3 regions of the Micromonospora sp. NPDC023737 genome follow, and region 1 is predicted to be linked to each of the others. Evidence: riboswitches for the same ligand, from Rfam matches in the RefSeq annotation. Region 1 holds a riboswitch; each other region holds the start of a gene.

Region 1 (10,416 bases):
TGACCAGCCTCCTGATCTCGCGATCCCGCGCTCGGCGAGCCTCGCCGCGCACCTGGTCGGCCAACCTGGCGAGGGTCCGGCGGAGTTGAGCGTTGATCTGCTCGCCGGTCAGCTCACGCTCGGTCGCCGCAGCCGAATCCGCGGAGATCTTCCGGCTGGCGGCGATGATGTGCCGGTCGACGGCCCGGCACACCTCGACGGTGTTGACAGCGGTCACCGGCGAAGGGCTGGCGGTGGGCGTCGGAGTGGTCGTGGCGCTCGGGACCGGCTTGTTCGTCGCCGGCTCACCGGACTCCGTTCCGGGTGCCTGACATCCGGCGAGCAGTGCCACCAGCAGGGCCGCGGCGGCGGCCCGCCGGCCGGTCGACGTGGGCTGGGACATCGTCCTCTCCCGTCCGTGGTTGGCGTCCCCCGCTCGACCCGTCCGCGCGTACCTCGCCCTGCCAACGATCCGACGCCGGGCCAGGACACGTCGGCCCGCAGCGCTCCCGGGCAACCGGCCGGTGACCCGCTGCGCTTCCGGAGTCGGTCGGCGGGCCTACAGCGCTTCCGGAACCGGCAGGCGTCCGTCAGGGCCTTGATCAACTCGGGCTCATTGAAGTCGGGGTGTCCAGATGCGGCGGATACCCCGACTTCAGGGATGTCGAGTCGATCAATCCCCCAGCGCATCCCCGGCCGATCGCACGTCGGGCCGAAGGCGCCGTGGGCCGGTGGTAGTCGGGGCCAGCGGCAACGCCGGGCCGGTGGGGACCGGCCCGGCGTGCGGTACGAGACACGTCAGCTCTTGAAGGCGTCCTTCACCTTCTCGCCGGCCTGCTTGAGGTTCGCGGCGGCCTGGTCGTTGCGGCCCTCGGCCTCCAGCCGTTCGTCGTCGGTGGCCCGGCCGGTGTGCTCCTTGACCTTGCCAGTCGCGTCCTCGGTCGCGTTACGGATCTTGTCATCGATACCCATGACGAACCTCCCGTGCAAGACGTCGCTACCCCCGCACAGGTACCCCGCTCGCCCAGAACCCAACCGCCCATCACCCGACCGTGTTGATCATGAGGTTGACGCCGGCGCCGGCGAGCAGACCGACCGCCAACCGCATGATCAACACGTGGGGAACGGCACGCGAGGAACGGCGAGCGGGAGCGTGCAGAAAGTGGTGGGCAGGCGTCGTGCTCAGGCGACGTCGAGAGCGCGGAAACGGCGGAGGCGGAGGCTGTTGGCGACCACGAAGACCGAGGAGAACGCCATGGTGGCGCCGGCGATCATCGGGTTGAGCAGCCCGGCCGCGGCCAGGGGCAGCGCCGCGACGTTGTAGCCGAAGGCCCAGACCAGGTTGCCCCTGATGGTGCCCAGGGTGCGACGGGCGAGCCGGATGGCGTCCGCCGCGGCGGTCAGGTCGCCGCGGACCAGGGTCAGGTCGGAGGCCTCGATCGCCACGTCGGTGCCCGTACCCATGGCCAGGCCCAGGTCGGCCTGGGCGAGCGCGGCCGCGTCGTTCACACCGTCGCCGACCATGGCCACGACCCGCCCCTCGCGTTGCAGGCGGGCGACCACGTCCACCTTGTCCGCCGGCAGCACCTCGGCGATCACCTCGTCGATGCCGACCTCCTCGGCCACCGCGCGGGCGACCGTGGCGTTGTCCCCGGTGAGCAGCACCGGGTGGAGTCCGAGCGCCCGCAGCCGAGCCACCGCCGCCCGGCTGGTCGGCTTCACCACGTCGGCGACCGCGAGGACGCCGCGTGCCCGCCCGCCCCAACCGGCCAGCACCGCCGTGCGGCCGGCGGCCTCCGCGTCGGTCGCGGCCCGCTCCACCTCCGGGGGTACGTCGAATCCGCGTTCCCGGAGCAGCCGGAGCCGGCCGACCAGCACCGTACGACCCTCGACGGTGCCGGAGACGCCGAGCCCTTCGACGTTGGCGAAATCGGTGACCGGCGGCAGCGCGCCGGACTCGGCCGCGCCGACGGCCACCGCCCGGGCGATCGGGTGCTCGGAGGCGGCCTCCAGCGCGCCGGCCAGTCGGAGCAGTTCCTCGGCATCGTCGCCCTCGGCGGGCGCCACGTCCACGAGGGTCATCCGGCCGGTGGTCACGGTCCCGGTCTTGTCCAGCACGACCGTGTCGACCTTCCGAGTGCTCTCCAGCACCTCCGGTCCCTTGATCAGGATGCCGAGCTGGGCACCACGACCGGTGCCGACGAGCAACGCGGTGGGCGTGGCGAGGCCCAGCGCACACGGGCAGGCGATGATCAGCACGGCCACGGCGGCGGTGAACGCGGCGGTCGGGCCGGCGCCCGTGCCGAGCCACCACCCCAAGGTGCCGACGGCAAGCGCGATCACGATCGGCACGAAGACGCCGGAGATCCGGTCCGCGAGCCGCTGCACCGCCGCCTTGCCGCTCTGTGCCTGCTCGACCAGGCGGGCCATCTGCGCGAGCTGGGTGTCTCCGCCGATCCGGGTGGCGGTGACCACGAGCCGGCCGCCGGCGTTGACCGTGGCACCGACGACGGCGTCGCCCGGACCGACCTCGACCGGTACGGACTCGCCGGTGAGCATGCTCGCGTCGACCGCCGACGTGCCCTCGTCGACCACGCCGTCGGTGGCGATCTTCTCCCCCGGCCGGACGACGAACCGGTCCCCGACGGCGAGCTGGTCGACCGGTACGCGGGTCTCCACCCCGCCGCGGAGCACGGCGACGTCCCGCGCGCCGAGTTCGAGCAGCGCACGCAGCGCGGCGCCGGCGTTCCGCTTGGAGCGGGCCTCGAAGTAGCGCCCGGCGAGGATGAACAGCGTGACCCCCGCCGCCGCCTCCAGGTAGATGTTCCCGGCGCCGTCGGAGCGGGCGATGTCGAAGCGGAACGGGTGTGTCATGCCGGGCATCCCGGCGTCACCGAGGAAGAGCGCCCAGAGCGACCAGCCGAACGCGGCGAGGGTGCCCACCGAGACCAGGGTGTCCATGGTGGCGGCGCCGTGCCGAAGGTTGATCAACGCGGCGCGGTGGAACGGCAGCCCGCCCCAGACCACGACCGGGGCGGCCAGGGTCAGCGACAGCCACTGCCAGTAGTCGAACTGCCAGGCCGGCACCATGGCGAGCACGATCACCGGGACGGTCAGCGCCACGGACGTCCAGAGCCGGTGACGCAGACCGCGTAGTTCGTCCACCGGCGCCTCGGTGGCCGGTGTGCCCGCCGCCGCGGGTGGGGGCGGCACCTTCGCCGTGTAGCCGGTCTTCTGCACGGTGGCGATCAGGTCGTCCGGGGTGACGTCGTCGGCGAACCGGACGGTGGCCTTCTCCGTGGCGTAGTTGACGGTGGCGGAGACGCCCTCCATCCGGTTCAGCTTCTTCTCGATGCGCGCGGCGCAGGACGCGCAGGTCATGCCGCCGATGGAGAGTTCGATCAGGTTCGGTGCCGTTGGCAGCGGGGTGCTGCTGGTGGTGGTCATCACGGCTCCCGTCAGTCGTGCCCGTGGCCAGGCTCGCCATGCTGGGCGGGACCGGTCGGGGTGGGTGGGCTCGGGGCGCGGGTGGCGGCGGGCGGGACGTCGTCGGCGTGCGCGTCGCCGGCCACCACGGTGAACTCGGCGGTGTGCACCGCGCCGCCGTGCTTGAAGTCGAGGTAGAGCCGGTAGGTGCCGGCGGAGGGCACCTCGGCCAGGAAGGTGACGGCCGGTCCGGGCCGGGTCCGCCCGTCGCCGGGCTCGCCGTCCGGATGGACGTGCAGGTACGCGAGGTCACCCTGGCGCAGTGCCACCAGGTGACCGTACGCGCCGAGGTAGGGCTCCAGGTCGGTGACCGGAGCGCCGTCGCGGCTGATGGTCAGGGTCAGTTCGGCGGTACGGCCGGGCTCCGGGTCGCCGGCCAGCGTGACGGTGTAGCCGTCGACCGTGGTGCTGGTGATCGGTGCCGGTAGCGGCCGGGATGAGAGCGCGCCGGGCACGGTCACGTCGATGCCGAGCGTCAGGGGGTCGCCCCCGGTGGGTGTGAAGTCGGCGAACGCCCGCCACACGCCGGGCCCGGCCAGCGGGGTGGCGACCCGCCAGGTGCCGTCCGGTCCGAGTTCGGGGTGCACGTGCCGGAAGCCGGAGAGATCGCGGCGCGCGACGATCAGGTGCATCCGCTTGTCGTGCGCCACGTCGTACGTGGTGACCGGCCGGCCGTCGCCGCCGGTGATCTGGAAGGCGAACTCGCCGGCCGGGGCGGCGACGGGGGTGAGCGTGTAACCGCGGTCGGAGACGAGCAGGCCGCCCGGGAGATGGGCGGCTGCCGAACCTTCGCCCGGATGCTCGTCGCCCTGGCCGGCGGTCGCCGTGTCGTCATGGCGGGATTCGGCGGCCGCCGTGACGGGGCCGACCACTCGGCCGACCCCGTACGCCGCGCCGAACACCGCCGCGAGGCCGAGGGCGAAGCCACTCAGCTTCAAGGGGGTGCTCACGGTGGAACCTCGATTCCTGGTCGGCTGCCGCTCACTCGTCGACAAGGTCGTAACCGGCCTCGTCGACGGCGGCGCGCACCACGTTGGCCTCCAGCGGGCTCTCGCTGGTGACGGTGACCCGGCCGGTGGCCAGGTCGACCTGGACGTCGCTGACGCCCGTGATCGCGCCGACCTCGGCGCTGACCGCGCTCACGCAGTGGCCACAGGTCATGCCCTGCACCTGGTACGTCGTGGTGACCATCGGATCTCTCCTTCCATCGCCAGCCTATACCCCCTGGGGGTACCGGCCGGGCAGACTTCGGCCCCGAGCCGGTTCAAATACCGGGCGGGGGTATCGGGACACTGGGACCGTACCATACCCCCAGGGGGTAGGCTATCCTTGCCGGCATGACCACACCGACCCCGATCCGCGGATACACGGCCAGCAAAGATCAGCTGCTCGCACGGCTGCGCCGCATCGAGGGGCAGGTGCGCGGCGTCGAGAAGATGGTCGACGAGGATCGCTACTGCATCGACGTGCTCACCCAGATCTCCGCCGTCCAGGCCGCGCTGGACAAGGTCGCCCTCGGGCTGCTCGACGGGCACGCCCGGCACTGCATGCACGAGGGAGCGGCCGAGGGCCGCGCAGACGAGATGGCCACCGAGATGATGGCCGCGATCGGCCGGCTCATGAAGCGCGGCTGACCGGGTCCGCCCAGCCGGCGCGAGGCGCCCGCGACCCACGGCGAGCGCAACGGTCAGCCTGCGTTCGCCGAGTCGAGGCGTACCCGGCGCAGCAGCTGGGCATTGAGCGCCACCACGATGGTGGAACCCGACATCAGCACCGCGGCCACGGCCGGGCTCAACGACAGCCCGGCCCCGGCCAGCACCCCTGCGGCCAGCGGCAGGGCGACGACGTTGTAGCCCGCCGCCCAGGCGAGGTTCTGCAGCATCTTCCGGTACGAGGCACGCGAGAGCCGGATCACCGCCCCCACCCCGCGCGGGTCGGAGGAGGCGAGCACCACCGCGGCGGACTCGATCGCCACGTCCGTGCCCGCCCCGATGGCGATACCCACGTCGGCCCTGGCCAGCGCCGGGGCGTCGTTCACCCCGTCACCGACCATCGCCACGGTCAGCCCACGCCGCCGCAGCTCGGTCACCTTCGCGTCCTTCTGCGCCGGCAGCACCTCGGCGAACACCTCGTCACCAGCGCCGAACCCGAGGTCCGCGGCGACCGCCTCGGCGACCGGCCGGGCGTCGCCGGTGATCATCGCGATGGTCCGTACGCCGTGGTCGCGCAGTTCGGCGACCGCCTCGCGCGCCTCGGGGCGTACCTCGTCGGTGAGCGCCAGCGCACCGAGCACCGTGACCGGCCGCCGGACGAGGTACAGCACCACCGCACCGCGGGCGGTCCAGCGACCCGTCGAGTCCCGGAGCTCGTCGGGCAGGCGTACATCCAGTTCGCGCAGGAGCGCCGGGCCGCCGACCGCGTACTCCCTGCCCGCCACGGTGGCCTCCACCCCGCGGCCGGGCAGCGACCGGAATCCGGTCGCCGGTGCGGCACCACCGTGCGCCCCCGCCGCCGCGACGATCGCCCGGGCCATCGGATGCTCGCTGTCCGACTCGACGGCGGCGGCGAGCCGCAGCAGCTCGTCATGCTCGACACCGGAGACGGCGGCCACCTCGGTGACCACGTGCTCGCCGCGGGTCAGCGTGCCGGTCTTGTCGAACAGCACCGCGTCGACGGTCCGCATCCGTTCCAGCGCCAGCCGGTCCTTGACCAGGATCCCGGACTTCGCGGCCAGCGCGGTGGAGAGCGCGATCACCAGTGGGATCGCCAGGCCGAGCGCGTGCGGGCACGCGATGACCAGCACCGTGACGGCCCGCACCACTGCCTCGTCGCCCCTGCCCATGAGCGTCCACACCAGCACCGTGACCACGGCGGTGGCCATCGCCACGTAGAACAGCGCCGCCGCGAACCGGTCGGCCAGCACCTGAGCCCGCCCGCTGGACTGCTGCGCCTCGGCGACCATGCGCTGGATGCCGGCGAGCGTGGTCTGCTCACCGACCGCCTCGACCCGGACCCGCAGCGCCGAGTCGGCGGCCACGGTGCCCGCCACCACCCGGTCGCCGACGGACCGGGGCACCGGCCGGGACTCGCCGGTGATCATCGATTCGTCCAGTTCGGCCGCGCCGTCCACGACCCGTCCGTCCGCCGGCACCCGGCCACCTGGCCGGACCAGCACCACGTCGCCGGTCCGCAGGTCGGTCACCGGCACCGGCTCGGTACGGCCGTCCTCCGCGACCCGTTCGGCCCGGTCCGGCAGAAGCGCGGCGAGGGCCGCCAGCGCGCCACGTGCCTGCCCGATCGCCCGCATCTCCTGCCAGTGCCCGAGCAGCATGATGGTGACCAGGGCCGCCAGCTCCCACCAGAAGTCCAGGTCGAAGGCGCCCAGGCTGGTGGCGAGCGACGCGCCGTAGGCGACGGTGATCGCCATGGCGACCAACAGCATCATGCCCGGCGCCCGGTCGCGCACCTCGCGTACGGCGCCGACCAGGAACGGCCAGCCGCCCCACCAGAACACCACCGAGCCGAGCACCGGGCCGACCCAGGTGAGTCCGGGCGCCTCGATCCGGTAGCCGAACCAGTCCATGACCATATGGCTCGTGACCACGACCGGCGCGGTGAGTACCAGGCAGAACCAGAACCGCCTGCGGAACATCGCCGGGTCGTGGCCGGCGTGCCGGTCGTGCCCACCGCTGCCGTGGGTCGGCATGGATGCGCCCGAAGGATGGTGCGACGGATGTGCGGGCATGACACCAACATGCCCGTTCGGTCGCCGACGCGGGTGCCTTCGCCGCCACGCGCCGCGACAGATGCCATCGCCAACACCGCGTGACACGTGCCTTCGCCGCCACGCAGCGTGACACCGCCGGGCGCGAACGGGCGCCGGAGAACCACCTGGTTAGCATTCCGACGATGACCCTCCGGACCTTGCCTGGCGGGGCGGCCCCACGCCGCTGACCGATCGCGCCACCGGTACGTACCCCGCCCCGGAGTCGTTGGGAGATTCGTGATGGGCGCCGACCACACTCGTCCCACGCCGTCCGCCCCGCCGGGGGTGCGACGGGTCCTCCTCGTGACCGTGGTGCCGCTCGTCGTCGCCACCGTGGTCGCCGCCGTGCTGCTCTGGCCGCGGGGCGCACCGGAGGCCGACGGTGGCGGGGACCCGGCCCGGTACCACGGCACCGTCACCCGGGTGGTGAGCGAAGCCTGCCCGAACCCGGCCGAGACGCCGGAGGACATGCCCGGTGCGCAGCCGACGCGCTGCGGCACCGTGACCGTACGCGTGGAGAACGGCCCGGCCGCCGGTCAACAAGTCGAGGCGCCTATCCCGGACGGCCCGGGCGCACCCGCCGTCGAGGCCGGTGACGAGGTCGTCGTGGTGGAGCTGACCGATCCGGCCGACCCCTCGTCGTCGAGCTGGAACGTCGCCGAGCACCAGCGCGGCGAGCCGCTCGGCTGGCTCGCGCTGATCTTCGCCGCCGCGATCGTCGCGTTCGGCCGGTGGCGGGGCCTGGCCGCGCTCGCGGGTCTCGCCGCGAGCTTCGGCATCCTGCTCACCTTCGTACTCCCCGGAATCGGCGCCGGGCACCCGCCGCTGCTGGTCGCCGTGGTCGGCGCCGCGCTGATCATGTTCGTGGTGCTCTACCTGACGCACGGTGTGACCGCGCAGACCTCGGTCGCCGTACTCGGCACCCTCGGCAGTCTGGTACTCACCGGTGTCCTCGGCGCCCTGGCCACCGCCGCCACCCACCTCACCGGATTCGGCAGCGAGGACGCCCTCACCCTGTCGATGTTCCAGGGCGACGTGGACCTGCGCGGCCTGCTGCTGGCCGGGATCATCATCGGGTCGCTCGGGGTGCTCGACGACGTCACGGTCACCCAGGCGGCCACGGTCACCGAGTTGGCCCACGCGAACCCGGGGCTGTCCCGGCTCCAGCTCTACCGGGCCGCGACCAGGGTCGGCCGCGCGCACATCGCGTCCACCGTGAACACCATCGTGCTCGCGTACGCGGGCGCCTCGCTGCCGCTGCTGCTCCTGCTCACCGCCGACTCGCGCCCGGTGAGCCAGATTCTCACCAGCGAGTTCCTGGCCCAGGAGATCGTCCGCAGCGCGGTCGCGACGCTCGGGCTGATCGCCGCCGTTCCGCTCACCACCGGCCTGGCCGCGATCGTCACCACGGCCGGACGGTCCGTCAGCACACCGGCCGGCGACGATCCCGCCCCGGTCGACCCGACCGCCCGCCCCGGATTCGACCGGACCGACGTGCTGGAAGCGTTGAGCGCCGCTCGGCCCGATCCGACCCTGGACCCACCCCCCGCCGCCTCCGGTGGCCGGCCCGACCCGGACAGGAGAACGGAGAGCGCATGGTGACACTCCTCAACGTGACCGCCCGGGCTCGACGGCGCGATACCTACGCCACTCGCTACCCAGCGCTTTGGCGAAATGACGCTTTTAGCCGGCATCCGGGCGTAGATCCCCGCGCCGACTCTCAGGTAACCTCGCTGCCGGTTACCGCCGAAGGCGCGCAGCGGCGCCTGCGGTACCACCGCCCAATCGCCGTACGGCGAACCGGGAACCCAGGTACCTGGGGTGAATCCGCGTCAGCGGTAGGGGCCACTTCCGCCCCGAACCCGTCAGCTAACCCGGTCGGCGGTCGACGGAAGGGAACACTGTGACGGCACCCCTACGCCGCTGGTTGACACCCGTGGTGGCCGTGTTCGCCGCGCTGGCCGTGCTCGCCGGGCCCCTCCCGGCGTCCGCCGCGCCCAAGCCCGCCACCCCGTCCGGGCACGAGGACGACGACCCGCCACTGCTCACCGACGTCGTCGAGACGACGAACCGCAACTACTCCGCCGCCAAGGCCAAGCTGGATAAGTCCAAGAAGCGCCAGCTGCAGCTGGGCCTGGACGTCAAGCAGGCCGAGGCCGAGTTGGACGCGTTGGCGCCGCAGGTCGGCCAGATCGCGGCCCAGTCGTACCGCACCGGTCGGATGGGCGCGGTCGGCATGCTGTTGACGAGCAACGACCCGGACTCCTTCGTGGAGCGGGTGATGGGGCTCGACGAGCTCAACATGGTCAACTCGCAGAAGCTCGCCCGGATCAACGAGGTCAAGCACCGCGCCGAGCTCGCCAAGCTGGCCATCGACACCGAGGTCCGCGAGCAGCAGAAGCAGGCCGCCATCATGGCGAAGCAGAAGCGCGAGGCGGAGAAGGCGCTGGCTCTCGTCGGCGGTAAGGGATTCACCGGCGGCCTCGTCTCGGCCACCTCCCCGGTGGCCAGGATCGGCCCCGGCCGTACGGCCGACGGCGACTGGAAGCCGGAGTCGTGCAGCGAGAACGACCCGACCACCTCGGGCTGCGTCACGCCGCGCACGCTGCACGCGTACAAGGAGGTCAAGCGGGCCGGCTTCAACCGGTTCGTCGGCTGCTACCGACCGGGGGGCCCGTGGGAGCACCCGAAGGGTCGGGCCTGCGACTGGTCACTGCAGAAGAGCGGCTTCTCCCCCTGGCACAACGACGACACCCGGATGTACGGCAACAACGTGGCGGCGTTCCTCATCCGCAACGCCGACCGGCTGGGCATCTACTACGTGATCTGGAACCGGCAGATCTGGTTCCCGGCCACAGGTTGGAAGTCCTACAGCGGCCCGTCCAACCACACGGACCACGTACACATGTCGCTTCTGTAGCGACCGGCCGGAACGCCGAGAAGGGCCGCCCCGCATTCGCGGGGCGGCCCTTCTCGCTCTGCCTGGGAGGTATCGGCCCGGCGGCGCGGGCGACATGCGGTCTCGGCGGCCCGGCGGTGCGGCCGACGCGCGGTGTCAGCCCAGCGGCACGGCCGACGCCGGGTTGGAACCGGCAGCGGCGGGGAGCTCCCCGGCGACCTGGTGGACCTCACCGGCCGCCAGCCGGTACGACATGCCGACCACGGCGCACCGCCCGGCCGCGACC
Region 2 (10,416 bases), on a different contig from region 1:
GGCGGGAAACCGGTGATCAGCGGGACCGTGAAGGTCGCGCCGAACATCGCCACCACGTGCTGGACACCGATGCCCAGCGTCCGGGGCCAGGAGAGCCGTTCATCGGGGTGGACCACGTCGCCGGGGCGTACGGAGCGTCCGTCGCCGTGCAGGGACCAGGAGAACCGGTGCGCGGGTTCGGTGGATGTCTGGGTCATGGCGGCCCTTCGTCGGAGGGATGACGGGGGCGGTGACGACCCTGGACGTCGTTTCTAGCATGATCGGTCTGCGCCTTCGCACCGCCGGGGCTGTCGTCTGATGCCCGGGCGGCTCGGCGAGACCACCGGAAGCGGTGTGCTGCTGCTCGTGGTGCCCCGGCCGGATCCGTCCGCGCTGCCCGCGCTGGCCGACCGGCGGCGCCGACGCGGAGCCCGACCGCCGGCAGCCGTGCTGGCGCCGCCTCCCCGATCGGCGCCAGCCCCCCGCGGCCGGAATCCCGACCGCGTGCCACCGTCAGCGCGGCGAGCACCGGCGGAGAGGTACGCCGATCAGCTGCCCAGTATCCGGCGGACCCGCTTACCCACCGCCTGTTTGATCTGCTCGCGCAGCGGCTCCGTACGGCGTGTCTTGAGCTTCTGCTGTAGCGTCCGGTTCTCGTCCCGCAGCCACTGCAGGCGCGTCAGCAGTTCCTCCGCGCTGTACGCCGAGGCGGGTCGGACCGCGGGCGGGTAGGTGGTCTGGCGGACCTGCTCGTCGAAGCGGCTGGCGCTGTCCCCGTCGGCGAACGAGTGCCCGAGGTCGTGCTTGGCGAGGAACGTGGTGATCCGCGCGAACCGCTCCTTGTGGCCCTCGTTCAGGGCCGTGTAGTCGGCCTCCTCGTAGAGCTGGGCGGCGTCGACGTCGGCCGGCACGTCACGCAACATCCGGTGCGGGATGTCGAAGTAGCGGGCCAGTTCCAGGGTCCGTGAGTCGTGTGCGAGGAGATAGCCGGGGGTGCCGGAGATCAGCGCGGTGATGGTGCCGTGGATCCGGGTGCCGAACGCGAAGTCGAACTCGGACAGGTAGTCGATCCAGGGCCACGGATCCATGAACATCCGTATCTTGTCCTCGGCGAAGAGCGGATGCGAGGTGTGGATCGGCATGTCGTCGGTCTTGCCCCGCAGCTTCGGGGCGTCGCCATAGAGCAACGTGCCGAGCGTGTACAGGTCCTGCGCCACGTAGCGCAGGTTCGGGTAGCGGCGGTGATGATGGCGTACCAGCGGGGCGAGTGCGCGGACGTACGGCGAGATGACGAACGCGAGCCGGTCCTCGGCGCTCAGGGTCGCCTTCGACTTCTCGATGCGCAGCGTGTCGCCGTGCAGGAACATCGAGGGACAGCCGATCTGCTCCACGGCGGAGAAACCCAGAGAACGGAGGTAGTCCTCGGTGATCTCGCCGCGTACGCCGATGCTGTGCGAGCGGTCCAGCACCGCACGACAGAAGGCCTTCACCGTCTCGTCGAGCGGACGCAGGTGCTCCCGGTCGCCGTCCACGTCGGTCTGCGCCCCGACGCCGAGCACCACCACCGGGATCTTGAGTCGCTCGATCAGCCGGGTCGTCGACGCCAGACGGTTCGCGTAGTCGTGACGGAACGCGTTGGCCAGCGGGATCACGAAGACGTCGTACTTCTCGTTGATCTCGTCGGCGTCGCGCGGGTCGGCACGGAAGCGCGAGGCGGTGATCTGCGCTGTCGAGGTGGCCAGGAGCTTGTGCGCGGTGTGGCTGAAGACCAGGTTGCCGGTGTTCTTGCCGATCCAGTCCCGTTCGTAGGTCTCCTCGGCGCTGAGGACGTCGAAGGGCCCCTTGCGGGCGCGCAGCAGGATCCGCTGATGCATGTGGCTCCACCTCTCGTCCGTCGACGACGGCGTCCGACCCCGGAGATCGGCCGATAACGGACCCGGGCGGCGGCGCGTCCGCCGCCTCCGGGGCCCCGGCGATACTAGGTCACCGGAGGCGCGGCGCATATTCACCACTGGCCGTCCACCGCTCGAAACGAGCCGGGGCTCCGGGCCGGCGGTCGAGGTCGTTGCCCGGATGCGGCCGCGACGCGCGCCGGGGCGGCGCTTCTCCGTGCGGGATCGGTCAGGCCACGCCGACCGGGCGGAACTGCACGCTGATCCGCGGCCCGACAGGGCGGGACGTCTTCGGGACGGCGTGCTCCCAGGTGCGTTGGCAGCTGCCGCCCATCACGATGAGGTCGCCGTGCCCGAGTGGGAAGCGCAGGCTCTCGCCACCGCCGCGTGGGCGAAGCAGCAGCGGCCGGGGCGAGCCGAACGAGACGATCGCGACCATCGTGTCGCTGTGTGCCGAGCGACCGATGGTGTCGCCGTGCCAGGCGACGCTGTCTCGCCCGGTGCGGTAGAGGCACATGCCCGCGGTGACGAAGGGCTCGCCCAACTCGGCGGCGTAGTGCCGGCTCAGCGCTGTGCGTGCCGAGGTGAGCACCGGGTGCGGCAGCTGCCGGTCGCCGTCGTACCAGCAGAGCAGGCGCGGCACATCGACCTCGGTGTCGTACATCGTGCGCCGCTCGGCCCGCCACGGCACGTCGCGTGACAGGGTGTCGAGCACCTGGTCGGAGCCGTGCACCCAGCCCGGCAGGTGGTCGACCCATGCGCCCCGGCTGAGCCGGTGCCTGCGCAGCCTGCCGGGCAGCGGCTCGATGGAGGGGCCGGCGTCGGTGAGATCGAGCATCGACGGTTGATAGGCGACCTGCGGCATGTCGCCGACCCTACCAGGAGATTAGTACACCCGTACGATGGCGCTGGGTCGTCCGCGGCGGGTGGGGGAGTGCGGGCGAGGTGGCGTCAGCGGTTCAACAGGCCACGTACCCGCCCGCCGACCGCTCGCCGCACCCGGGTGCGCAGCCGCACGTCCCGCTGTGCCTCCAGCGTGCTCTGCAGCTTGTCGCCGCGGTCGCGCAGCCACTGCATGCGGGTCAGCAACTCGTCCCTCTCCACCGCGTTGGCGGGCCGCACGCCCGGCGGGAACGTGATGCTCCGGACCTCCTGGTCGAAGCGGGCGGCGCTGTCCCCGTCGGCGAATGTGTGCCCCAGGTCATGCTTGGCGAGGAACGCGAGCATGGTCTCGAAGCGGGCCTTGTGTCCGTTGTTCATCGCCGTGTAGTCCGCCTCGGCGTACAGGTCGGCGGCGTCCACGTCGGCCGGCACGTCGGGCATCACGCGGTGTGGGATGTCGAAGTAGCGGGCGAGTTCGAGGGTGCGCGAGTCGTGCGCGAAGAGGTAGCCGGGAGTGCCGGCGAGCAGCGCCGTGATGGTGCCGTGGATCCGGGTGCCGAAGTTGAAGTCGAACCCGGAGAGGTAGTCCATCCAGGTCCACGGGTCCACGAACATCCGCACCTTGTCCTCGACGAAGAGGGGATGCGAGGTGTGAATCGGGATCGGGCTGGTCTTGCCGCGGTCGGCGGGCGCGTCGCCGAAGAGCAGGGTGCCGAGGGTCTTCAGGTCCTGCGGGACGTAGCGCAGGTTCGGGTACTTCCGGTGGTGGTTGTCCACCACCGACGCCATCGACTTGACGTACGGCGAGATGGTCATCGCCACCCGGTCGTGTGGGTCGAGGGTGGCCTTGCGCTTGTCGATCCGCAGGCTGTCGCCGTGCAGGAACATCGACGGGCAACCGATCACGTCGACCGCGGAGAAGCCCAGCGTGCGCAGGTAGTCCGCGGTGATCTCGCCCCGTACGCCGATGGTGTGCGAGCGGTTGAGGACGGCCTTGACGAAGCCCTTCACCACGTCGTCGATGGGGCGCAGGTACTCCCGGTCACCGTGGATGTTGGTCTGTACGCCGACCCCGAGCACCACCACCGGGATCTTCAGCCGCTCGATGAGCCGGGTCATCGTGGCGACCCGGTGCGCGTAGCTGCGACGGAACGCGTTGGCCAGCGGGATGACGTACACGTCGTACTGCTCGTTGATCCGGTCGGCGTCGCGCAGGTCGACCTTGAACTCGGTCGAGGTGATCTCGGTGGTGGACGTACGCAGCAACTTGTGCGCGGCGTGGCTGAACACCAGGTTCCCGGCGTTCTCGCCGATCCAGTTGCGTTCGAAGGTCTCCTCCGGCGAGTACACGTCGAAGGGGCCCTTCTTGGCCCGCATGAGGATCCGCTGGTGCATCGCTCGCTCCACCTGTCGTCCGTCCCCGGCGGCGTCTGGAGATCGTGCCGGGCTGGGCCCTGGTGAGCGAAACATCCGCCCCATCCAGGCCCCGCGATTTTAGGCCACCGGGGAGTGCGCGCAGATCGTCGCCGTCACCGACCGGGCGGTCCGGGCATGGTCCGGTCGGCGGGGTAGGGTGCCCGAACGGCCGGTACGGCCGGGTTGGCACAAGCAGTGGCGCGCGCCGCCCGAACCCGGCGGCCGGGGGGAGGAAAGGTGCGTGCTGGTGCCGCTGGGAGCCCGGGAATGACGACTGCTCCGACTGTCGTCCCGGCCGCACCGTCCGGCGGCCCGGCGGGCCGGCTGCCCTCCCTCACCGGGCTGCGCTGGATCGCGGCGCTGCTGGTCTTCGGCTTCCACGTCGGCACCATGCGGATCATCGCCGAGCCCGAGTACCAGAGCGTGGTCAGCAAGGTGTTCAGCCTCGGCCTCTCCGGGGTGGAGTTCTTCTTCATCCTCAGCGGGTTCGTGCTGGTCTGGTCGGCTCGGCCGGGGGAGCGGCGGCGGACCTTCTGGCGTCGCCGGTTCGCCAAGATCTGGCCGAACCACGCGGTGCTCTGGGCGCTGGCGCTGCTGGCGGCGCTCTGGTTCGCCGACCCGGTGCGGCTCGGTGTCGCGGTGGAGAACCTCCTCCTGCTGCAGGCCTGGGACTTCCGGGAGGGGCACTTCTACAGCGTCAACAACGTGAGCTGGTCGCTCTCCTGCGAGTTCTTCTTCTACCTGTGTCTGCCGCTGGCGCTGCCGCTGGTCCGTCGGGCACGGCCCTGGCTGCTCTGGGCGGTCGTCGTCGCGGTGCCGCTGTTGATCCTGGCGCTCTGGCCGGCCCAGCTGCTGGTGCCCGAGGAGAGCCGCTGGTGGTTCACCCAGGTCTTCCCGCTGACCCGGTCCCTGGAGTTCTGGATGGGGGTGGCCGCCGCGGAGCTGATGCGGCGCGGCCGGTGGCGCGGCCCTCGGCTGCCGCTGGCCAGCGTCCTCTTCGTCGCCGTCTGGGTGGCCGCCGCCGGGTGGATCCGCGCCGAGTTCTGGGCCGCGCTGCTGGCTGCGGCGTACGTCCTGGTCATCACCGCCGCGGCCGACGCCGACGTGCGCAACCTCCGCTCGCCGTGGCGTTCCCGCCCCATGGTCTGGCTCGGTGAGGTCTCGTTCGCCTTCTACCTGGTCCATGTCTTCGTCATGACGACCGTGCTGCGGCTGACCGGCGACTGGGGTGCTGGCCTGCCCGGGTGGCGGGGACCGGCCGTGGTGCTCGGGCTCCTCCTCCTGAACCTGGCCCTGGCCGGGCTGCTGCACCGCTGGGTCGAGACGCCGATGATGCGCCGGCTCGGCCCACGCCGCACCCGCCCGGCCGTGGCCGACGCCAGGGTCCGTACGCAGACCCGCTCCGCCGTCACCGGTCCGGCCCCGGACGCTGCCGTCGAGCCGGCACGTGTCCGCGACTCGCCGCCCGTTCCGCGACCGCGTCAGCGCCCGTCCGTACAGGCGGGTGACCAGCCGGGCCGCGACGCTGGTGCCCCCGACGGCCGGCAGCTGCACGTGGACCCGCGCTGAGAGCGGGGTCGCGCCTGGATCAACTCGGTGTCGATGAAGTCGGGGCGCCGTCGTGCCCGGGACGGCCCGACTTCCCCGAACACGAGTCGATCAGCCAGCTGGGCTCCCGCCGAAGCGTCCACCGTGGGTGGTGCGACCGGCGTGGCGGTCCGACACGCCCGGCTTTGCTGCGACCCGGTGACGACGAGGGTAGCGTTGCCGCATGCCCTCGTTCGCCCTCACCGATCCTCTGTGGTGGGTGGCGCGATGGGCTACCCGGCTACTGGCCAGCCTCGCGGTCGTCGGCGCGCTGACCCTCGGGTCGCTCTCGACGCTGGGGGCCCCGCCGCACACCCGGGCCGTGGTCGAGCCCCCGGTGGCGTGCACCGAATCGCGGGCCTGCGCCTGTGCCACCGCGTCGGCCGGCACATCCAGCTTCCTGGCCATCGTCGTCGCGGACGACGCGCCCGCGGAGTTCGCCGTCGCGCTCCGGACCGCCGTCGAATCCGTAGGCTCAAGGGTCGCCCCGTCGGCCGCGCACGGTGTTACCCACGAGGTGTTCGCCTCGGCCGCACCGGTTGCCGACCCGGTCACCATCCAGGCGGGCGAGATGTGGCTCCCTCGCGGCGTGGTGGCAGCTGTCCGCTCTCCCCGAGCTCCCCCCGCCGCCTGACGCCGCCGGCGACGCGAGAGCGTTCCGCCGCCGCGCTCGCCGAACCCGTCTTCCGCGCCCGCTCCCGGCGCCCGGCGTGACCGACAAGGCCTCGCACCGGGTGCCGAGTGCGGCTCTCCCGCATCGCGTCTGCTCGCCGTGAGGTACCGACATGGAGAAGACCGTCCTTTACCAGTTTCTCGTCGAGGTGCCGCAGGCCGCCGCCATCTGGTCGGCTCTGCTGGTGCTGGCCCTGATCGTGCTCACGGTGCTGGTCGCCCGTCCGGAGCGCGACCGGCCGGAGGACGGCCGGTCCGCCTCGGCCGGGCCGGCCGACCGGGAGTTGGCCGCAGCCGAGGCTGCCGACCTACGGCGGTACGCCGACGAGGTGGCTGTCGCCGCGGCCGGTGCGGCGCAGACCGCGCGCCGTCGACGGGACGAGTGGCTGGCCGCCCAGGCTGACCTGGACCGGGCCTGGGCGGCGTACGACGAGGCCGAGAGCGCCGCCCGCCGGTACTGCGGTGCCGGCGCTCTGCCGCCACCCCGCACTCCCCACACTCCGGCCGAGTACGCCGCCCGGGAGCGGTATCTGCATCGGGCGGCCACGGCGGCGTACTGGCGAGGCGACCTCACCCTGCGCCAACTCGGCGACGTTTTCGGGTACCGCGACGGCTGGGATCCCCGTCTGCACCCCGTCGAGCAGGAGGTGCACCTGGCCCGGGTGGTCCGGGACGGCCGGCTGGCCGGCTACCGGACGGCCCAGGAGCGGGAGCGCAGTACCTGGCGGGACGCCGAACTCGCCGCCGAGGCGGCCCGTGCCCTGGCCACCGAGGCGTACGCGGCGGCGGCCCGCCTCCGGCCGGGCCGGCTGCCGGCGACTCGGCCCGCTTCCACCGCCCCCGCCCAGGTGGTGACCCGCTGGCAGCCGGCCAGGGTGGGCTGAGCGGGATGCCGGGCCGAATTCTGCCCGGCATCTGCGTGAGCCCGGTCACATGAATGGGGAAACGGTCAGCGGGAACAGTCGGCCCGAATCATCCCCGCCTTTTGGCAAGGTCTCCCTCGGCCTGTCCCGTTGCGTACCCAAGGTGCCGCCGGATCTGCTCGTCCCATTGAGTCACGTCAGCGGCCAAACGCCCGGAAAAATTGTTCGCCGAAACGGGTTTGAGCAGGTGGTGAAGGGTTGGCAGGCCCTCTGTCGACCAGTAGTGTCGGCGCGTCCGGTGCGGTAACCGATCGCAAGAGGCGACGCCGCGCCGACCCGCCTAATCGTGATTCCACGAGCCGGGGACCCACATGCACGTCCGGGGTGAATCCGCGAGCCACGGCCCGCGGTAGGGCGATCTTCCCGCCCGAATCCGTCAGCTAACCCGGTAGGCGGTGCCGGAAGGAGTTCCATCTCTGTGGTGCACGAACCCATCCCTCGGTCCTCCCCGACCCTCCACGGCGCCACGGTGCCCGTGCTCGCCCGTCCCGTAGCGACGAGCTGACTCCGGCACCCGCGTCTTTCCGCCCGACCCACCGGGCGTTCCCTGAGCGATCCACCAGCCGCCCGCGGACCAGGTCCGCGCGGTGACGCCTGCCCGGACTCCGGTCCGGCCGCCGGTCGCTCACCCCCCGAACCGTGGAGGAACCGTGAAGCACACCCTGAAGCGTCAGCTCCGTCGGCTGGCCACCCAGCGCCCCTACCAGATCGCCGCCGCGTCCGCCGCAGCCGTGGTGCTGGCGTCCACCACCGGCGCCCTGCTCAGCGGCGCCGACGACGCGCCCGCCGCACAGCGCGGCTCCGCCGCGGTGGCGGCCGAACTGCGCAGCGACGCCCGCATCGCCCCGCTCGACGACCAGCAGCTCACCACACCGGCGACCAGCTCGCCCACGACCAGTGCGCCGGCGGCGAAGAAGGCCGCGAACCCCGACCTGACCCGCAAGCCGGCAGCGCCCAAGCCGCCGGCGAGCAAGGTCCTCGACTACGACTACCAGGCGCAGACGACCTACTTCTACTGCGGGCCGGCCGCCACCCGGAACGCGCTCAGCGCCACCGGCATCGAACGCAGCCAGGACGACCTGGCCGCGCAGCTCGGCACCACCGAGATGGGCACCAACTCCGCCGAGGACACCACGCGGGTGTTGAACGCGGTGGTCAAGGGCAACCCGTACAAGACCACCATGTTCCCGAGCGCGCCGCGTCCCGCCCAGATGGACCAGCTCCAGGCCGACATCGTCCGGGCCATCACCGACGGGCGCGGCGTGGTCGCGAACATCGTCGGCGACGCCGTCGACACCGACGGTGGCTGGCACTCCTTCGGCGGCGGGCACTACATCGCCGTCGTCGGCTACCGGGACCAGGGCCGTACCGTGAAGATCGCCGACTCGGCGAACCCGGCGGTGCCGTCGTACTGGATCACCACGATCGACCTGGCCAACTGGATGACCACCCGCGGTTACTCCGCCTGACGACCGCGCTCACATCGGGCGCCGGCACCCTGACGCGAGGGGGCCGGCGCCCGTTGTCGTTCAGGGCGGCTGTCGGATGTTCACGCTCGCCGTGCCGACGCCGCCGGTGGCACACTGCGTCCATGAACGACGGTGGCGCGCGTACGGCCGGCCGGCCCACCCTCCTGCTGCTGCACGGCATGGGTGCGACCAGTGAGGTGTGGCTGCCCTGGGCGCCACTGCTGCGGCGCCGCTGGGAAGGGCGCTGGCTGGCGCCGGATCTGGCCGGTCACGGCACGTCGCCGCCGCTGCCCAGGTACTCCTTCGCCGCATTGGCCGAGCAGGTGGTCGCGGCGCTCGCGCCCGGTGACCGCCTGATCGTGCTGGGGCACTCACTCGGCGGCGTGGTCGGCCTGACGCTCGCCGCGCGCGGCGCCGGGCTGCCCGTCGCCGCTGTCGTCGGGCTCGGCATCAAGGCGGTCTGGTCCGACGCCGAACTGGCGAAGACGCGCGAGCTGGCCGCCCGCCCGGTCGCCTGGTACCCCACCCGGGACGAGGCCGCTCAGCGCTACCTGCGGGTCTCCGGGCTGGCCGGTCTGGTCGCTCCCGACGATCCGAGGGTGACGGCCGGGCTGCGTGAGGTGGACGGGCGCTGGCGACTGGCCATGGACCCGGGTGCGTTCGCGGTCGGCGAACCGGACCTGGCGGCGCTGGTGGCTGCCACCGACGTGCCGGTCCTGCTGGCGCGCGGCGAACACGACCCGCTGGTCACCGACGGGCAGCTCCGGCGCTACGGGGTGCCCGTCGCCGCGCTTTCCGGGCTCGGCCACAACGCCCACGTCGAGGACCCGGAGGCGGTGCTGGCGTTGGTCGAGACGTATCGCTGAGCCGGAACCGAAGCGGCCTCAGGCGGTGGTGGAGACGGCGTCGGCCTGCGGCGACCGCGGGGTCAGCGGCTTCCCGGCAGGCTCGAGTTCCCGCCGTGCGGCCTCCAGGAACGCCTCCGCGTACGACTCGGCCGGGAAGCCGCCGAGGTAGCGCCGCCGGGTCTCCCAACGCCGCGCCGACAGCGGGTCGGTGTCGAGCAGTTGGTCCAGCACCTCGTCCAGGTTGGTCATGTTCCGGCGCAGCACGTAACCGGCGGCGGCCAGCGGGAACCGCTCGGTGAACGAGTCGCCGTCGGTGCCCATGTCCGTCACCGCGAACGGCTTGCCGGAGTAGAGGTAGTCCGAGATCACCCCGGAGACGTCGGAGATCAGCGCGTCGGATCGGTTCACGCACTCCACCAGGTTGAGATCCCGGCCGGCCGCCGTGCCCCAGAGGTGCTGCCGTCCGGTCTGGGTCCGGTCGGCGGCCAGCAACTCGGTCAGCCGGCCGAGCTGCCGGGCGGACGCCGGGTTCTGCATGGTGTACGGGTGGGCGCGCAGGATGACCGTCACGCCCCGGTCCAGCAGCCGGCGCAGCAGCGGCTCGGCCACCGGCAGTGAGCAGTAGTCGGCGTCCGCGTGGTGACCGGTCCAGGTCGGGGTGTAGAGAACGGTGCGCGGGGCGGCCGCAGGCAGTCCTTCGGGGCGTACCTCGATCGACTCGACCTGCGGGCGGCCGACCACCACGAAC
Region 3 (10,416 bases), on a different contig from region 1:
GCTGGACTTCGAGGAGGCCGACCCCGAGAAGGACCAGTTCGGTGTCGCCCAGGTGGAGCAGTTCACCTGGAAGGGCCTGCTCGACTTCAGCACCTGCACCGAGTGCGGCCGCTGCCAGTCGCAGTGCCCGGCCTGGAACACCGGCAAGCCGCTGTCGCCGAAGCTGCTGGTGCTGAGCCTGCGCGACCACGCGTACGCCAAGGCGCCCTACCTCCTGGCCGGCGGCGGCAAGGACCTGACCGGTGAGGAGAAGGCCACCGCCGCGCAACTCGCGCACGTCGACGTGCTCGCCCTCGCCGAGGCCGACAAGCCGCTCATCGGTACGGCGGAGGAAGGCGGCGTCATCGACCCGGACGTGCTCTGGTCCTGCACCACCTGTGGTGCCTGCGTGGAGCAGTGCCCGGTCGATATCGAGCACGTCGACCACATCGTCGACATGCGCCGCTACCAGGTGCTCATCGAGTCGAGCTTCCCGTCCGAGGCCGGCGTCATGCTGCGCAACCTGGAGAACAAGGGCAACCCGTGGGGTGCCCCGCAGAACACCCGCGAGGACTGGACCAAGGGCCTCGACTTCGAGGTGCCCCGGGTCGGGGAGGTCGACGACTTCGAGTACCTCTTCTGGGTCGGCTGCGCGGGCGCGTTCGAGGACCGGGCGAAGAAGACCACCCGAGCGGTCGCCACGCTGCTGAACGAGGCCGGCGTCTCCTTCGCCATCCTCGGCGAGGGCGAGACCTGCTCGGGTGACCCGGCCCGCCGGATCGGCAACGAGTTCGTCTTCCAGATGCTCGCCCAGCAGAACGTGGAGACGCTCAACGAGGCGTTCGAAGGCCGCGAGAAGAGCAAGCGCAAGATCGTCGCCAGCTGCCCGCACTGCTTCAACACCCTCGGCAACGAGTACGGGCAGCTCGGCGGCGAGTTCGAGGTGGTGCACCACACCCAGCTCCTCGCCCACCTGGTGGCGACCGGGAAGCTCACCCCGGTGCAGCCGGTCGACGGCGGGGTCACCTACCACGACCCGTGCTACCTCGGCCGGCACAACCGGGTGTTCGCCCCGCCGCGAGAGGTGCTCGGCACCGCCATCGAGGGCGAGCTCACCGAGATGCCGCGCAACAGCGAGCGCTCCTTCTGCTGCGGCGCCGGCGGCGCACGCATGTGGATGGAGGAGAAGATCGGCAAGCGGATCAACGTCGAGCGCGTCGAGGAGGCCATGGCCACCGGTGCGAAGACGGTCGCGGTCGGCTGCCCGTTCTGCTCGACCATGCTCAGTGACGGCGTGAACGGCAAGGGAGCCGGCGAGCAGGTCGAGGTGATCGACGTGGCGAGCGTGCTGCTCCGCTCCGTGAAGCCGGAGCAGGCCCAGGGCGACAAGCAGGCCGAGCCGGTAGCCGGCTGAGGCGTACGCCCGGATCATCCGCAACGACGACGGCGGTGGCACCTGCCACCGCCGTCGCGCGTGCACCCTCGGTACGCGGCCCGTCCCGCAGACGTGACGACGCGCGGGCTCGCCTTGATTCCGCTTCGGCGCTTCCCTATCGTGGGGCACCGACCGCTGTGGGTCGTCTGCCCTCGCCCCCTTCCCCTCTGCGAGGCGCCCGGCGGTCGGTCGCTAAGGAGTCGGTGCCGGTGGCAACCATGCCCCCTCATCGTCACGCACCGGGACGTCCCGCTCGTCCGGGTGGCCTTCGCCGGGCTGCCCATCGTCTGCTCACACTGGTCGCCGCTGCGGCCGTCGGTGCCGGCCTGCTCGCCGTGCCGGCCCACGCCGAGCCTTCGGTCGAGGAGATCGAGGCGCAGATCGACAAGCAGTGGGAGCAGCTGGAACCCACGATCGAGCAGTACAACAAGGTGCGGGCGCAGCTGAAGGCCAACCAGAAGAAGTCGGCCGCGCTGGAAAAGAAGATCGAGCCGCTCTCTCTCCAGACCGAGCTGGCGATGACCCGGGTCGGTGACCTCGCCTCCCGCTACTACATCAGCGGGCCCTCACAGGACCTCGGCGCGCTGTTGCTCAGCGCCAAGCCGGACACGCTCACCGAGCAGCTGACCATCCTGGACCGGCTGGCCCGGCAGGAGCACAAGCAGGTCGAGGGCATCCTCAAGGTCCGCGCGAAGTACGACGCGGAGAAGCAGAAACTCGACGCGCTCATCGCCACCCAGACAAAGCAGAAGAACGACCTGGCCGCCAAGAAGAAGAGCATCGACGCCGAGATCAAGCGGCTCGAGAAGACGCTGCCGAAGAGCGTCGTCATGCCGGAGAACTGCCCGACCGTCAAGGGAGTGGTCAGCGGGGCGGCCCGCACGGCGATCCAGACGGCCTGCAAGCAGGTCGGTGACCCGTACGTGTGGGGTGCCACCGGGCCGAACTCGTTCGACTGCTCCGGCCTGACGCAGTACGCCTACAAGGCGGCCGGGATCAGCCTGACCCACTTCACCGGTGCCCAGTGGAACGAGGGCAAGGCCATCCCGCGCTCCGAGGCGCGCCCGGGTGACCTGGTCTTCTTCTTCAGCGACCTGCACCATGTCGGGCTCTACCTCGGCAACGACCAGATGGTGCACGCACCACGGGCCGGCAAACCGGTACAGGTGGCGAGCATCAACTACATGCCCGTCGCCGGCTTCCGACGACCCGGCTGATCCACCACGTACGCCGAGGGCCCCCGGTCGACCGACCGGGGGCCCTCGCGTTTCTCGTGACGCTCATCGAGCCAGGTGTCGGAGCCGGCTCGGCGCGGTGCCCGAGCCCGTTCCGTACGGCGGAACGACCCGCTCGGCGGGGTGCCGCACCCCGTCCGTCAGCGGGGTGCGCCCACCGCGGACGGGAGCAGCAGCACGTCGTCGAGGTTGACGTACATGATGCGGTGGCCGAACTGGATCTGCACGTACCGCAGGTCGCCCCGGATCACCGTCCAGTCGCCTGGGGACGAGCCGTCGAAGGTGGAGGCCTTGTAGTACTCGCTCGGCAGCACGTCGCCGACCGCGTACCGCTGCCCGGCGGTGAGCGTGTACTGCATCGGGGAGATCGTCTGGTACGGCACGCCGGCCGGGTAGGCGGCCTGCTCCGGGTAAGCCCGGCCGTAGACGGGGATAGTCGCCTTCCCCGGCTTCGGAGTCACCACGAACCCGGTGGCCCACTTCGCGGTCGGTGCCGAGGCCGGGTTGTGGAACCACGCCTTCTGGCCGAGGTACCAGATCGCCGTCCAGTCACCGCGGACCTCGGCCACCGCGTACGTCTGGCCTGCCGAGGCCCGGGCACCGTGGTCGGAGATGTACATGGTGTTCGGCGAGCCGTCCGGACGGAGACCCAGGTCGTTGACCAGTGGGGCGTCGTGGCTCGGCGCGTTGTGCAGGATGACCGCGGAGGAACCCCGTAGCGGGCAGGGCTCGGCCGGCGGCGGCGGGCTCGGCACGCCCGGCGGCTGCTGGTTGCAGCCGACGAACGCCGGCCGGTTGACGGCGAGGTCCGGGTCGATGGTGACCAGGCCGGTCCATTTGGTGCCGGTGGTCCGGAACGGCGCCTTCAGCAGATCGAAGTAGTGCGACCAGTCCCAGTACGGGCCCGGGTCCCAGTGCATGTCGGCCACGGTCGAGGCGACGGTGCCGGGAACGTTGTCGTGCCCGATGATGTGCTGCCGGTCCAGCGGGATGCCGAACTTCAGCGCCAGGTGCCGGACCAGCTTGGCCGAGGCCCGGTACATCGCCTCGGTGTACCAGGTGCCATGGCCGGCGAAGCCCTCGTGCTCGATGCCGATCGACTTGGCGTTCACGTACCAGTTGCCGGCCTGCCAGCCGACGTCCTTGGTCCGAACGTGCTGCGCGACGTGGCCGTCCACCGAGCGCAGCGTGTAGTGCCAGCCCAGGTAGTCGGCCTGCTGCACGAGGCCGACGCTGGGCTCGTAGTACCCCTCGGTGTCGTGGATGACGATGTACTCGATCTTCTGCTGGGCCGGCCGGTCGCCCAGGTCGTGGTTGCCGTAGTCGCCGGCGCCCGGGCCGTACTGCTCGTACGGCGCGGGAATCCACTCGCAGCCGAGCCGGACCGGGCACTCCACCCGGTCCGGGCGCTGCGACTTGCGCAGCCCGAGGCGGTGCACCGTGTCCGCCCGCGCGGTCACCGGGTGCGCGGCGAGGGTGACCTGGTGGCCGTCGTCGGTTCGTCGGTTCGCACCGGCGCGGATCTGGTCGTACACCTCGTCCGCGAAGGCGGAAGCGGTCTCCTCGGTGTCGGCTCCCGAGTAGCGCGCCACCGCGCCGTACCAGATTCCCGGGTCGGTCTCCGAGCCGACCGGGCCGCCCAGCTGCTTCTGGTACGAGGCGAGCAGCGCCGCGCCGCCACGGATGTTGGCCGCCGGGTCGGTACGGAGTGCCCTGGCGTCGGCCCCGGTGAGCGCTGCGGCGGCCTGAAGGGTCTGTAGCGCCGCGGACGCCGGCGCGGCGGACGGTTCGGCTCCTCCGGGCGCGGCGACCGTCAGCGGCCGGGAGGTGTCGCCGCGCGGGTCCTCGCCTTGGTGGACGTGGTGGCCCGCGGTCAGGCTCGCGACGTGAGCCGCGTCGGTGAGGTGCAGCGGCCCGTAGCCGCCGCTGGTGCTGGGCCTGCCGGCGTGGGTGTCCCACCTGGACTCCAGGTAGGAGACGCCGAGCAGGACGCTCTCCGGCACGCCGTATTCCTTCGCCGCGGCGGCGTACTGCTGCTGACGGTCGCCGGCCGGCGCGGCCCCGGCCGGGCCGCCGGTCAGTGGCACGGCCGCGGCGGCGGTGACCACCGCGGCGGCGAGCAGGGCGCGCCTGCTCCTCGACATGGTCGATCGTTGCATCGAACCCCCAGGTACGGATGGGTCTTAGGTATTGGTCACCTTCGCTCCACCGTCGCGCCCTGGTCAATACCTTTCCATTGATCGGGGGGTTCGGAAGAAAATCTTCGGAATCGCACGAGGGGTGCGCTCCCGCTGCGTCACACACGGAGTGTCACCGTCTGACGGGTTGCGGATCGGTAACGGCGCTCTCTAGGCTGATCATTCGTCGGCCGGCAGCAGGTCCGTCCAACCCGGGCGGTAACGGTCCGACACCGCCGAGTCGCTCGCCGAGCGAGCCGGGGACCCAGGTTTCCGGGGTGAATCCGCAGCCACTGCGGTAGGGCGCCGACCTTCCCGCCCGAACCCGTCAGCTAACCCGGTAGGCGGTCAGGAAGAAGGAGTACGGAGCCCGGTGGCACACCATGCCCCGCGGCCGCCGTCCGGACGGTCGGCGACAGCCGGCCCGACGACGGGTGCGCCGCGTCCACGCTGGTCCCGCATCACCACCGTCCTCGCCGCCCTCATCGGCGTCAGCGTCGTCCTGACCGGCGGTGCCACAGCGGCGCACGCCGACCCGTCGGTCGCCGAGATCGAGCGCCAGATCGACCAGGACTGGAACAAGCTCGAACCCGTGATCGAGCGGCACAACGCCACCCGTCAGGAGCTCGTGGCCAAGCGCAAGCAGGCCGATGCGCTGGCTGCTCGGATCAAGCCACTGCAACTCCGGATCGACCAGGCCATGGACAAGGTCGGCGTGCTCGCGGTGCGGGCGTACAAGGGTGAGAACCTGTCCACCGTCAACGCCCTGCTCGGCAGCCAGTCACCGAGTGACGTCGTCGGCCAGCTGGAGCTGCTCGACCGGTTCGCCCACAACCAGCAGACGGACGTCGCCCAGGTCGTCGACCTGCGCGACGAACTGGCCCGGCAGAAGGCGCCGCTGGACGAGCTCGTCGCCCAGCTGACCCGGACCGAGGCCCAGCTGGCCGCGAAGAAGAAGCAGATCAACGCCGAGATCGACCGGCTGCAGAAGCTGCGGATCAAGGTGTACGGCAACGGCGGCGGCGGCCCGCTGCGTCCGGCCCCGTGCCCGGCCACCTATCCGGGTGGCGCCGCCGGGGTGGCGGTGAAGTTCGCCTGCGCCCAGATCGGCAAGCCCTACGTATGGGGAGCCGACGGGCCCGACTCGTACGACTGCTCCGGGCTCATGCTCGCGGCCTGGGCCAAGGCCGGGGTGTCACTGCCGCACAACGCCGCGCAGCAGCGCAGGGTGACGAAGACGGTGAGCCGTGCCAACCTCCGCCCCGGCGACCTCGTCTTCTACTACAGCGACCTGCACCACGTCGGCATGTACGTCGGCGGCGGATGGGTGGTGCACGCCTCCCAGGCCGGGGTGCCGATCAAGATGAAGAAGGTCGACGACGGCCCCATCCACAGCTTCGGTCGTCCCGACTGATCGTTCCGCGCAGAGGCCCCTTCCACCGAGTGGGAGGGGCCTCTCCGTGCGCCTGGTGAGGCGCGAGGTGCGTCGGGTTCCGGGGCCGATCGCCGGTCAGCGGGTGGGCCAGGTGCGCCAGTTCTGCCACGCCCGGCTCGGCGTCGGGCCACGCTGACCCTGGTAGCGCGAGCCGTAGACGGCCGAACCGTACGGGTGCTCGGCGGGTGACGAGAGCCGGAAGATGCAGAGCTGGCCGATCTTCATGCCCGGCCAGAGCGTGATCGGAAGGTTCGCCACGTTCGACAGTTCCAGCGTCACGTGGCCGGAGAATCCCGGGTCGATGAAGCCGGCGGTGGAGTGGGTCAGCAGGCCGAGCCGGCCCAGGCTGGACTTGCCCTCCAGCCGGCCGGCGAGCTGCTCGCCGAGCGAGATCACCTCGAGCGTCGAGGCGAGCACGAACTCCCCCGGGTGCAGCACGAACGGCTGCCCGTCGGGTACCTCGACCACCGATGTCAGGTCGTCCTGCTGCTGTGCCGGGTCGATGTGCGTGTAGAGGTGGTTGTTGAAGACCCGGAAGAGCCGGTCGAGACGTACGTCGATGCTCGACGGTTGCACCAGGGTGGGCTCGAACGGCTCCAGCCCGAGCGTGCCGGCCTTGATCTCGGAGACCAGGTCGCGGTCGGAGAGCAGCATCGCACCACCATAGCGAGGCCCGTTCGGACGACTCGAATCCGGTGTCGGTGACCAGCGCGTCGTGTCGCTCGTCGAACATTTGTTCGATAGAATGCCTGCATGGCTTCCTGGTCCGAATTCGCAGCTGACGAGCCCCGGCTCGCCGACGGGATCCGCGTTCTCATGCAGCAGTACGGTCCGGGCTTCGGCTATCTGGCCACGGTCCGTGCCGACGGCGGGCCCCGGGTGCACCCGGTGTCTCCGGTGATCACCGACGAGGGGCTCTTCTGCTTCATCATCGACTCGCCCAAACGGCGTGACCTGGAGCGGGACGGGCGCTACGCACTGCACTCCTTCCCGCCGGAGGAGACCGATGACGAGGCGTACGTGGCGGGGCACGCCCACCCGGTCACCGACCAGGCCCGGGTGGCCCGGCTCGCGGCCAGGGCCGGGGCAGCGTCCCAGGTCGACTGGCGGCTCTTCGAATTCACCGTCGACGTGGCCATGCTGACTCGGCGCGACTCCGGCAGCGCCGGTGGGCCGGGCGAGGGGTGCGGCCGCCCAGGCGTGCAGGTCTGGCTCGACCCGCACGCGGACGATCGGCCGGCCGATCTGACTCCGGTCGTACCGCAGGCTCGTCCCGCCCGCCACGGGCGCCGCGACGTCCACCGCTCGGCAGCCTGAACGCGTTCCTGGGGAGTGAAACGTCGGCGCCGGCCCTTGTCCGTCCAGAGGGCCGGCGCCGACGTTACGTGTCGACGTCAGGCCGCGCGGTAGGCGTTCCACGCGGTCAACATGCGGCTCGCCTGCCCAGGGGTGAACTGGTACATGCACGAGTCGTAGGTGTAGTCCATGAAGTTCGTGATCGGGTCCAGGCCGGCAGCGCTGCAGGTGTTCCGACCGGTCGGGCACTCGTACGCCGGCGTGGCCTCGGCCGGGGTGTCATCGACACTGTCGCCCGAGCCGGAGCAGCCGCCCTGGAAGGTGTGGTAGAGGTTCAGCCAGTGGCCGACCTCGTGGGTGGCGGTGTCGCCCTGGTTGTAGTTGGTCTCGTTGCCGCCCGGCAGCGACTCGTTCAGCACGACCACGCCGTCGGCGCTGTTGAGCCGTCGTTGCGGGAAGGTCGCCCAGCCGAGCAGGCCGGGGGTCACGTCGCCCAGGTAGAGATTCAAGGTGTTCTTGCCGCCCTCACGCAGCGCCGACTTCATCGAACGCTCGGCCGAGGAGCCGTCGAGGATCGGGTACCAGGACGGGTTGACCACTCGATTGATCTTGCTGAGCTGGAAGGCGAAGGCCGTGGCCGCTCCGCCGGTCGCCCCGCTGTACGCCTGGTTCAGCACGGTGATCTGGTTGTTGATCATCGAGTCCGGGATGTTGCCGCCGGCCCGGGTGCTGTTCTCCTGGATCACGTGCACGACCACCGGGATCGTGACGGTGGCGAGCGGTGCGACAGCGCCCGTACGCCGGTTGGCGCGCTCGCGGAGCGCGGCGGCCAGGTCGGCCTCGCGCTCCTTGATCTGGGTGGCCGTCAACTCGTTCGGCTCGTGCTTGGCGGCGCTGCCCGCTTTGACGCGGGCGTCGGCGTGGGCGTCGGCTGGCTCGACGCAGGTGCCCGCAGGGGCGGCGGAGACGGCCGAAGCGGCCGGAAGGACGCCCACGGCGGCCGTGCTGAGCAGCAGCGCGAGGGTCGTGGACGCGACGCCGGCGGTACGCCGGGTCAGCAGATTGGGACGGAGTCCCATGGGCCCACCTCTTTCTGGCAGCGCGACAGGAGGTGTGTCACGCCGTGGCTGAGAACGTGAGGCAGACGCTACAAGTCATCGAGAGATTTGAGAACACCTATACCTTGCCATGGTGAAACCATCTGTCGGGGCGTGAGCGCTGGTCCGCCAGCCCGTCCGGCGCCGGGTTGCAGCCGGTGTGCCAAGGGGGTACCTGGATGCGGGTGACCGGTGACTCGGGTACAGTGGTGCCGCTGCGGGTGTAGTTCAATGGCAGAACATCAGCTTCCCAAGCTGACAGTGCGGGTTCGATTCCCGTCACCCGCTCCAACCGAAAGGCCCTGGCCAGGACGCAAGTCCCAGCCAGGGCCTTCGATGTTCCACGGGCCGCCAGCGCCCGATGGGCCATCCACGGGCCACTAGCCACGCTTCTTACCGGCCTTATTGCCCTTGCCCGTCGCCTTGTCCGAGGGGCCGGCCGCCGACTTCTTGGCCTTCTTGCGCTCGGCCTTCACCGCGTCGCTCACCGCCTGGGCGATGGCCCGATCCGCCTCCGAGCTGGCGTGCTGGTAGATCATGGCCGCCTGGGGCGAATCGTGGCCCGCTCAAGACCGGCGACGGGCAAAGATGATCCCGCCGAGCGAGCTCTCGGCCGAGGTGAGAGTCATCTGTGCCTCGACCGTGAAGCCGCCTTCTTGCAGCCATGCCGCCACCCGAGCGGGCTGCCGACGGTGGACGTAAACCTTCATCGGGTGGCCGCCGTAGCCCTGAGTCTTGAGCCGTGATTCGTCACCGACGTGGAAGCTGAGCAGTAGAGGGCTGCCGGGACGCAGCACTCGTCGGAAGTGTGCGAAGACCGAGCCGACCTGGTTGTCGGGAATGTGGATCAGCGAGTACCAGGCGACCAAGCCGGCGACCGAGCCCTCAGCCAGGTCCAGGTCGGTCATGGAGCCCACCTCGAACCTCAGCCCCGGATGGTCACGCCGAGCCACCTCAATCATCACTGGCGACAGGTCGATTCCGAAGGCGTCCACGCCGAGCTTGTGCAGGTGGGCGGTGATGCGCCCTGATCCACAGCCCACGTCCACGACTGGCCCACCACCAGCGGCCTGAACGAAGCTGGCGAACAAAGCCAGAGTCGCTCGTTCGTAGGGCGTTTCATCCAGGAAGTTGCGCAGAAGATCCGCATAACTAGCAGCGACTGTGTCGTAGGAGGTGCGAGTGTCCGCCATCCAGCCCTCAACGCCCATGGCGGCAACGCTAGATCAAGCGCTGCGAGGCGGTTGTCCTCGTCGAGCGGATCATGCGGTACGACTTTGCGGACTTCGCCGAGCGGGGCGACTGGCTGGACCGCCTCGAACGCGACCTGGGCTACCCGGACATCTCGGATCTGATCTACGCAGTCACGCCGGAGTTGACGACGGCCGAGGTCGTCGACCGCGCCAGCGCCTACCAACCGATCGCGAGGCGCTCCACACCATGGACGCCGCCGTCGGCCAACTAACCGCACTTGTCGCCGGACGGCCTACGACTGCCCGACGAGGAGATCCGCTGCACCACCGTCCGCGCCGTCGCTGTTGTATTTTCGGCCGGTTCGCCGGCGGTCAGGCAAGTAGCGCCCGAAGTTGACCTATTGCGTCCAGCAGCTCGGCGCGGTGCTTGCCAAGCTTGATCCACGCGGGCAAGCGTTCAACCAGGCTCTGGCTTCCCATGTACTGGCCGCGTTCCCGCAACCGAGCGGACACGTACGCCTCCAGCAGGTCCAGGTGCTCGACGTTGTACGCCCAGAGCACCCGCCCAC

The links. Region 1 has a riboswitch for cyclic di-AMP ahead of AB0F98_RS25075 (hypothetical protein). Riboswitches for the same ligand answer to the same signal wherever they lie in the genome.
Region 2: another riboswitch for cyclic di-AMP. It lies ahead of AB0F98_RS00690 (C39 family peptidase); the one in region 1 lies ahead of AB0F98_RS25075 (hypothetical protein).
Region 3: another riboswitch for cyclic di-AMP. It lies ahead of AB0F98_RS10010 (NlpC/P60 family protein); the one in region 1 lies ahead of AB0F98_RS25075 (hypothetical protein).

What each region holds. Positions count from the first base shown of each region.
Region 1 covers NZ_JBFAAL010000014.1:107,044-117,459, forward strand. The annotation lists gene AB0F98_RS25035 (hypothetical protein) at 1-382, opposite strand, end outside; gene AB0F98_RS25040 (CsbD family protein) at 778-951, opposite strand; gene AB0F98_RS25045 (heavy metal translocating P-type ATPase) at 1,162-3,426, opposite strand; gene AB0F98_RS25050 (hypothetical protein) at 3,438-4,415, opposite strand; gene AB0F98_RS25055 (copper ion binding protein) at 4,447-4,656, opposite strand; gene AB0F98_RS25060 (metal-sensitive transcriptional regulator) at 4,803-5,099, shown strand; gene AB0F98_RS25065 (heavy metal translocating P-type ATPase) at 5,153-7,171, opposite strand; gene AB0F98_RS25070 (YibE/F family protein) at 7,472-8,833, shown strand; cyclic di-AMP (ydaO/yuaA leader) riboswitch at 9,000-9,130, shown strand; gene AB0F98_RS25075 (hypothetical protein) at 9,135-10,151, shown strand; gene AB0F98_RS25080 (carbonic anhydrase) at 10,287-10,416, opposite strand, start outside.
Region 2 covers NZ_JBFAAL010000001.1:153,728-164,143, reverse strand. The annotation lists gene AB0F98_RS00725 (solute carrier family 23 protein) at 1-197, opposite strand, end outside; gene AB0F98_RS00720 (polysaccharide pyruvyl transferase family protein) at 528-1,853, opposite strand; gene AB0F98_RS00715 (alpha-ketoglutarate-dependent dioxygenase AlkB) at 2,101-2,736, opposite strand; gene AB0F98_RS00710 (polysaccharide pyruvyl transferase family protein) at 2,823-4,148, opposite strand; gene AB0F98_RS00705 (acyltransferase) at 4,437-5,738, shown strand; gene AB0F98_RS00700 (hypothetical protein) at 5,941-6,390, shown strand; gene AB0F98_RS00695 (hypothetical protein) at 6,542-7,312, shown strand; cyclic di-AMP (ydaO/yuaA leader) riboswitch at 7,619-7,761, shown strand; gene AB0F98_RS00690 (C39 family peptidase) at 8,002-8,820, shown strand; gene AB0F98_RS00685 (alpha/beta fold hydrolase) at 8,943-9,686, shown strand; gene AB0F98_RS00680 (CDP-glycerol glycerophosphotransferase family protein) at 9,705-10,416, opposite strand, start outside.
Region 3 covers NZ_JBFAAL010000003.1:258,595-269,010, forward strand. The annotation lists gene AB0F98_RS09995 ((Fe-S)-binding protein) at 1-1,393, shown strand, start outside; gene AB0F98_RS10000 (NlpC/P60 family protein) at 1,618-2,631, shown strand; gene AB0F98_RS10005 (N-acetylmuramoyl-L-alanine amidase) at 2,790-4,793, opposite strand; cyclic di-AMP (ydaO/yuaA leader) riboswitch at 5,051-5,187, shown strand; gene AB0F98_RS10010 (NlpC/P60 family protein) at 5,200-6,240, shown strand; gene dcd (dCTP deaminase) at 6,337-6,915, opposite strand; gene AB0F98_RS10020 (pyridoxamine 5'-phosphate oxidase family protein) at 7,015-7,578, shown strand; gene AB0F98_RS10025 (zinc metalloprotease) at 7,656-8,636, opposite strand; tRNA gene AB0F98_RS10030 (tRNA-Gly) at 8,872-8,945, shown strand; gene AB0F98_RS10035 (hypothetical protein) at 9,035-9,193, opposite strand; gene AB0F98_RS10040 (class I SAM-dependent methyltransferase) at 9,221-9,865, opposite strand; gene AB0F98_RS10045 (e9imm peptide) at 9,919-10,119, shown strand; gene AB0F98_RS10050 (hypothetical protein) at 10,220-10,416, opposite strand, start outside.